Pseudoduganella dura: one gene and its partner. The main gene of each other region encodes a partner of the protein of the gene in region 2 in a complex. Links are inferred from orthologs where the notes say so. Each region holds a gene or a part of one and is shown on either strand. Other genes may lie near its edges. The genes, in order: hfq and GJV26_RS18865.

The links.
Region 1: the proteins of GJV26_RS18865 (region 2) and hfq are in contact, whole or in part, in a crystal structure (PDB 3VU3), measured with the Escherichia coli proteins. The link is inferred for Pseudoduganella dura from one-to-one orthologs.

The regions. Positions count from the first base shown.
Region 1 is NZ_WNWM01000002.1:4,920,190-4,923,427, reverse strand. Bases 140-3,058 are described here. They hold hfq (RNA chaperone Hfq), read right to left. Parts: upstream 1,758-3,058; coding sequence 1,521-1,757; downstream 140-1,520. Other genes in these bases: der (ribosome biogenesis GTPase Der), read right to left, coding at 2,108-3,058; hflX (GTPase HflX), read right to left, coding at 321-1,457; hflK (FtsH protease activity modulator HflK), read right to left, coding at 140-317. In the rest of the region: more of hflK, read right to left, coding at 1-139; more of der, read right to left, coding at 3,059-3,238. UniProt on the Escherichia coli protein: RNA chaperone that binds small regulatory RNA (sRNAs) and mRNAs to facilitate mRNA translational regulation in response to envelope stress, environmental stress and changes in metabolite concentrations.
Region 2 is NZ_WNWM01000002.1:4,301,653-4,305,042, forward strand. The notes cover bases 217-3,287. They hold GJV26_RS18865 (catalase), read left to right. Parts: upstream 217-577; coding sequence 578-2,998; downstream 2,999-3,287. Other genes in these bases: GJV26_RS18860 (hypothetical protein), read left to right, coding at 217-379; GJV26_RS18870 (MFS transporter), read left to right, coding at 3,088-3,287. Also shown: more of GJV26_RS18860, read left to right, coding at 1-216; more of GJV26_RS18870, read left to right, coding at 3,288-3,390.

The DNA of each region.
Region 1 (3,238 bases), 620 kb from region 2 along the record:
ACGATGAATGCGCCACTGGCCAGCCAGACCAGCACGGCAATGGCCGCGACCGCGCCGACGGTCACGCCGGCGCCGCGCAATTCGCTGCCGCCGCCGCCGGTGCCGCCGCCACCGCTGTTGTTGTTGCGGTTCTTGTTGCCGAACAGGCCGTTCAGGCGCTGGTTGAAGTCGCGCCACAGCTGATCGAGGTCAGGAGGACCGTCGCCGGGCTTCTTGCCTTCCTGGGCCTGCCTGTTGTTGTCCTTGTCCTGCCCCCAGCGGGGGTCGTTCAGGGACAACTTCAGGCCTAATCTTTTCGCTAGTGAGGAAAGAGGCATGTTTTAAACGTCGGTGAATGTGGAAATGGCATCGGCCGGCGTGTCGTCCTTCGGACGCGCACTTGCCTCGCGGTGCTGCTGGGCTGCCTCGGTGAGCGACGCACGCAGCAGATCGAGGCCGTCACCCGTCCGGGCGCTGATGAACACGCGTGAAATCTTATCATGTTCATCACGTTCCACCGCCGGCTCCAGGCCGGCCGCGTCGATCTTGTTCCACACGAGGATCTGCGGAATATGGTCGGCGCCGATCTCGCGCAGCACGGCATTGACTTCTTCGATCTGCTCCATGCGCACAGGGCTCGCTCCATCGACGACATGCAGCAGCAGGTCGGCATGGATGGTTTCCTCCAGCGTGGCGCGGAATGCCGCCACCAGCTGGTGGGGCAGCTCGCGCACGAAGCCGACCGTGTCGGAAATCACGACATTGCCGGCCTCCTCACCCATGAACACGCGGCGCGACGTGGTGTCGAGCGTGGCGAACAGCTGGTCGGCCACGTAGACGCCGGCCTTGGTCAGCGCGTTGAACAGCGTGGACTTGCCGGCATTGGTGTAACCGACGAGCGATATGGAGAAAGCGTTGTTGCGGCCGCGCGAACGACGCTGCGTCTCGTGCTGCTTGCGCAGCTTGGCCAGCCGCGCACGGAGCATGCGCACCCGCTCGCCGATCAGCCGGCGGTCGGTTTCCAGCTGGGTTTCACCAGGACCGCGCAGGCCGATACCGCCCTTCTGGCGTTCGAGGTGAGTCCAGCCGCGGATCAGCCGCGTGGAAAGATGCTGCAACTGGGCCAGCTCGACCTGCAGCTTGCCCTCGTGGCTCTGGGCACGCTGGGCGAAGATGTCGAGGATCAGGCTGGTACGGTCGAGCACCCGCACGTTCAGGCGCTTTTCCAGGTTGCGCTGCTGGGCAGGCGACAGCGCGTGATTGAAGATGACGATCTCCAGCTGGTGATCCTGCACGGCATGGCCGATTTCATCGGCCTTGCCGCTGCCGACGAAGTAGGCAGCATCGGGGCTGGAACGCTTGCCGGTGATGGTCGTGATGGGCTCCGCTCCTGCGGAACGCGCGAGCAGCATCAATTCATCGACACTGGCGGCGAAGTCGCCCTGGCCGAAATCCACCCCGACTAAAGCTGCGCGCATGGGATGGCCAGGAAACGTTGAAGCGGAAGACGAAGCTGTGGCGTTGTCGCTAGGATCAACGCGTTACTCCGCCTCGGAATCGATGTTGAGGTTGACGGCGCGGGCCGGTACCACAGTCGAAATGGCATGCTTGTACACCATCTGCGTAACGGTATTGCGCAGCAGGACGACGTACTGGTCGAACGACTCGATGTGACCTTGCAACTTGATACCGTTGACGAGGTAGATCGAGACGGGAACGTGCTCCTTGCGCAGCGCGTTCAGGAATGGGTCTTGTAACAATTGCCCTTTATTGCTCATAACTACTCCAGTTTATGTTGTTGTGTTGGAATTGGAGGCGAAACGCTTGATTTCAAGTGCCGGCTGCTCCTTATTGCAGAGGTAAAGACGCCCTCTGCCAAACGGAAATGCTTCTCAGCTACTGTAACCTGTTTTTGTGAATTATGCAGGGGTGTGCAAATGAAAACGAGGAAAAAAGATAACGTGAAAATGTGAAGCCGGTCCGCGTGCGGACCGGTGTTTCGGCAGATCTCGCGTGGCATGCGCCCACTGGTGCCAGGCACGTTTTCCGGATGATTCGACCGGAAAAATTGTCTGGCACCGGCTTTCGATTGCCGGCGACCCGATCGCGGCAGGCTGCCGACGGCAGGTCAGCCCTTGTCGCGCTTGTCGAACGGGTTTTTACCGGTGCGCAATTCGATGCGCAGCGGCGTCCCCACGAGCTGGAACGTGTCCCGGAAATGCTTTTCCAGGTAGCGCTTGTACGGCTCGCTGATCGCATCGAGGGAGTTGCCGTGGATGACGATGATCGGCGGGTTCATGCCGCCCTGGTGGGCATAGCGCATCTTCGGCCGCAGGCCGCCCTTGCGCTTCGGTTCCTGCTTCTCGACCGCTTCCAGCAGTGCACGCGTAAGCTTCGGCGTCGACAGGTCGGCCATGGCGGCTCCGTAGGCGGCGTCCACGGATTTCATCAGCGGGCCGATGCCGGTGCCCTTCAGTGCCGAGATGAAGTGGGTCTTGGCGAAGCCGAGGAAGTCCAGCTTGCGGTCCATGTCGTTCTTGACCTGGTCGCGCTGGTGCGTCTGCAGGCCGTCCCACTTGTTCACCGCCAGCACCAGGGCGCGGCCGCTTTCGAGAATGAACCCGGCGATGTGCGCATCCTGCTCGGAGATATCCTGCTGGGCATCGAGCATCAGGACCACCACGTTCGCTTCCGAGATCGACTGCAGCGTCTTGACGACCGAGAATTTCTCGATCGCCTCGAACACCTTGCCGCGGCGGCGGATGCCGGCGGTATCGATCAGCGTGTAGTGCTTGCCGTCGCGTTCGAACGGGATCTCGATCGAATCGCGGGTGGTGCCGGGCATGTCGAACGCGATCACGCGCTCCTCGCCCAGCAGCGTGTTGATCAGCGTGGACTTGCCCACGTTCGGCCGGCCGACCAGCGCCAGCTTGATGCCGCGTTCGGACGGCAGCAGCTCATCGGCGTCGTCCGGGCGCGAGGCGAACGCCTTGTCCAGCGTTTCCTGCACCAGGTCGTTCACGCCGTCGCCGTGGGCGCCGGAGATGGCATACGGATCGCCCAGGCCCAGCTCGTAGAAATCCGATACGGCCGAGGTGTACTTCATGCCTTCGGCCTTGTTCACCACCAGCAGCACCGGGCGGCCGCTGCGGCGCAGGAAGTCCGTGATGGTCTTGTCGTGCGGCGTCATGCCCTGGCGGCCGTCGACGAGGAAGATCACCACGTCCGCTTCGGCCACGGCCTGCTTGGTCTGCAGCGC
Region 2 (3,390 bases):
CCACAGCGCCGTCGACAAGGTCCAGCCCGCCGCCGACAAGGCCGCGGCATCGGCCCACAGCGCCGTCGACAAGATCGCCGAAAAAGTGCCTGCCGTCGCCGACAAGGTGCACAGCACCGTCGAGAAGCTGGCCGAAAGCGTGCCGGCCGCTACCGACCGCCTGGTGAGCAAGGCCCACGACACGGTGGATAAAGTCACCGATGGCGCCGCCAACCTGTCCGAACGCCTGAACCAGAAGGCCGCCGACCTGAACGTGGCGTACGGCCGCCTGGCCGAAACGGGCCGCAGCTATGTGCGCAACAGCCCGGGCACGTCCGTGCTGGTGGCACTGGCCGCCGGCTACGCCGTCTCGAAGCTGCTGGGTTCGCGCCGCCATTGATTCGCCCTTGCTGGCCCGCCGTTCGCCCCACCCCTTGCGGACGGCCGCGCCCGGCCGTATGTCATTGCGACATGCGGCCGGGCGCTTTTGCGCGTGTCGTGGCCAGCGACATCGTTGATCTCTTTTAGCGTTGTCATCCGTTTTTTGCGTTTCTTTTCGCGTTTTTTTCGCGTTTTTTTCGATCACCCACGAGGACCCATGAGCACCCCAACCAGCAAGCAGTCCTCCGGCGTCGACGGCGCCGGCTCCATTCTCTCCACCGTATCCGGCCCCTCCAACTCGGCACCGCCGCAATCGCTCGGCAACAACAACCCGCAAGGCGATGTGCTGCTCGAGAAGCAGGCCGGCGGCATGGACCTGGCCGCGCAATGCCCCTACAACGCCAACAAGCCGGGCGAGTACGGCGACGCGGCGCGCACGCCGCAGCAGGGCCAGACCGCCACGCCGGCCAGCGACATCGCCACCGCCAGCACAGCCGTCGAGAACATCGCTTCGCCCAAGACGGGCAGCGGCCAGCCGCCGGTCGGCGTGAACAACACCATTGCGCCGCTGGACCGCGTGCGCGCCGATTCGAGCGGGCAGGTGCTGACCACCAACCAGGGCGTGCCGGTGGCGAACAACCAGGATTCGCTGAAGGCGGGGCTGCGCGGCCCCACGCTGATGGAAGACTTCATCCTGCGCGAAAAGATCACGCACTTCGACCATGAGCGCATCCCGGAACGCATCGTGCACGCGCGCGGCTCGGCGGCGCACGGCTACTTCGAGAGCTACAAGGCCCTGACGGACGTCACGCGCGCCGCGCCGTTCGCCGAAGCGGGCAAGAAAACGCCGGTGTTCGTGCGCTTCTCGACCGTGGCCGGCGAACGCGGCTCCACCGATACCGCGCGCGACGTGCGCGGCTTCGCCGTCAAGTTCTACACGGACGAAGGCAACTGGGACCTGGTCGGCAACAACATTCCCGTGTTCTTCATCCAGGATGCGATGAAGTTCCCCGACCTGGTGCATGCGCTGAAGCCGGAGCCGCACAACGCGATGCCGCAGGCCGCCAGCGCGCACGACACGTTCTGGGATTTCGTCTCGCTGATGCCCGAATCGATGCACATGCTGATGTGGGCAATGTCCGACCGCGCGATCCCGCGCAGCTACCGCACCATGCAGGGCTTCGGCGTGCACACCTTCCGCCTGGTGAACGCGGCCGGCGAGTCGGTGTTCGTCAAGTTCCACTGGACGCCGCTGCAGGGCACCCATTCGCTGGTGTGGGACGAGGCGGTGAAGATCAGCGGCGCCGATCCCGACTTCCACCGCCGCGACCTGTGGGAAGCGATCGAGGCCGGCGAATTCCCCGAGTGGGAACTGGGCCTGCAGATCTTCACGGAAGCGCAGGCCGACAGCTTCGAATTCGACGTGCTCGATGCCACCAAGCTGGTGCCGGAAGAACTGGTCCCCGTCACCCCGGTGGGCCGCCTGGTGCTGAACCGCAATCCGGACAACTTCTTTGCCGAAACCGAGCAGGTGGCGTTCTGTACCGCCCACGTGATTCCCGGCATCGACTTCACCAACGATCCGCTGCTGCACGGCCGCATCCACTCGTATGTGGACACGCAGCTGTCGCGCCTGGGCGGGCCGAACTTCCATGAGATCCCGATCAACGCGCCGGTCACGCAGGTGCACAACAACCAGCGCGACGGCATGCACCGGCAAACGGTCAACCGCGGCCGCGTGTCCTACGAGCCGAACTCGCTGGGCGGCGGCTGCCCGTTCCAGGGCGGCCGCATGGGTTTCACCAGCTTCCCCCAGCAGACCTTCGTGGAAGACAAGGTGCGCGGCAAGCCCGAACTGTTCGCCGACCACTATTCGCAGGCCCGCCTGTTCTGGCAGAGCCAGACGCCGGTCGAGCGCGCCCACATCATCGGCGCGTTCCGCTTCGAGCTGACGCGCGTGACGGTGCCGGCGATCCGCCAGCGCACGCTGTCGATGCTGGTCAACGTGGATGCGGAACTGGCCAATGCCGTCGCCTCCGGCCTCGGCATGCCGGTGCCCGACCCGCAGCCGATGGCCACCACGCGGCCGGTTCCCGCCTACCGCAGCTCGCCCGGCCTGTCGCTGCTGTCGCGGCCAGGGCAGGTGGGCATCCACGCGCGCCGGGTGGCGATCCTGGTCGCCGACGGTGTCGATGCCGATGGCGTGCGGGAAATCTACGCTTCGCTGCTGGCCGATGGCGCCGTGCCGCGCGTGGTCGCTTCGCGCCTGGGCCTGATCAACGGTGCCGGCGGTGCCACGCTCGATGCGGAAATCACGCTGGAAGCCGGGCCGTCCGTCATCTATGACGCCGTGGTGATCCCGGCCGGCGCGCAGTCCGCGCTGGCACTGGCGGCCGACGCCAACGCGCTGGAATTCGTGCGCCTGCAATACCGTCACTGCAAGCCGATCCTGGTGGTGGACGATGGCGTGCAACTGCTGGTCAAGGCCGGCATTCCCGCCACGCTGCGCGACGGCTCGGCGGACCCGGGCATCATCGGCACCCAGCCGGTCGATGCGGCGGCCGCGCTGGCCGCGTTCAAGGCGGTGCTGGCCGAGCACCGCGTGTGGGCGCGCGAGACCGATCCGCCTGCGGTCTAAGCAAGACCAGGCAACACCTGCCGCAAAACGGCAGTGACATCCACCATGGCAGGCATCAGCTCTGCCATAAGTGGTGACCGGCCCGGTGCATGCGACATCGTTCGCAGCCGGGCCGTATCATTGTCACCTCGACCTTTCTCACCGTTACCACCGCTATCACCCACAGCATGGACGTCTACGCGCCCCAGACCTGGAAACCCCACGAACGGCCAATGCTGCCGGGGTCGCCGTCGTCGCCGCTGCATTCGCCGCAGCGCCGCCTGGCCTACCTGCTGGTCGGCTTCATCGTGGCGCTCACGGGCGGGCTGGGCAATGCGCTCGTCACCGTCAACCTGGTCTACGCCCAGGGCACCCTGGGCGTGTACCAGGCCGAGATCCAGTGGCTGCCCACG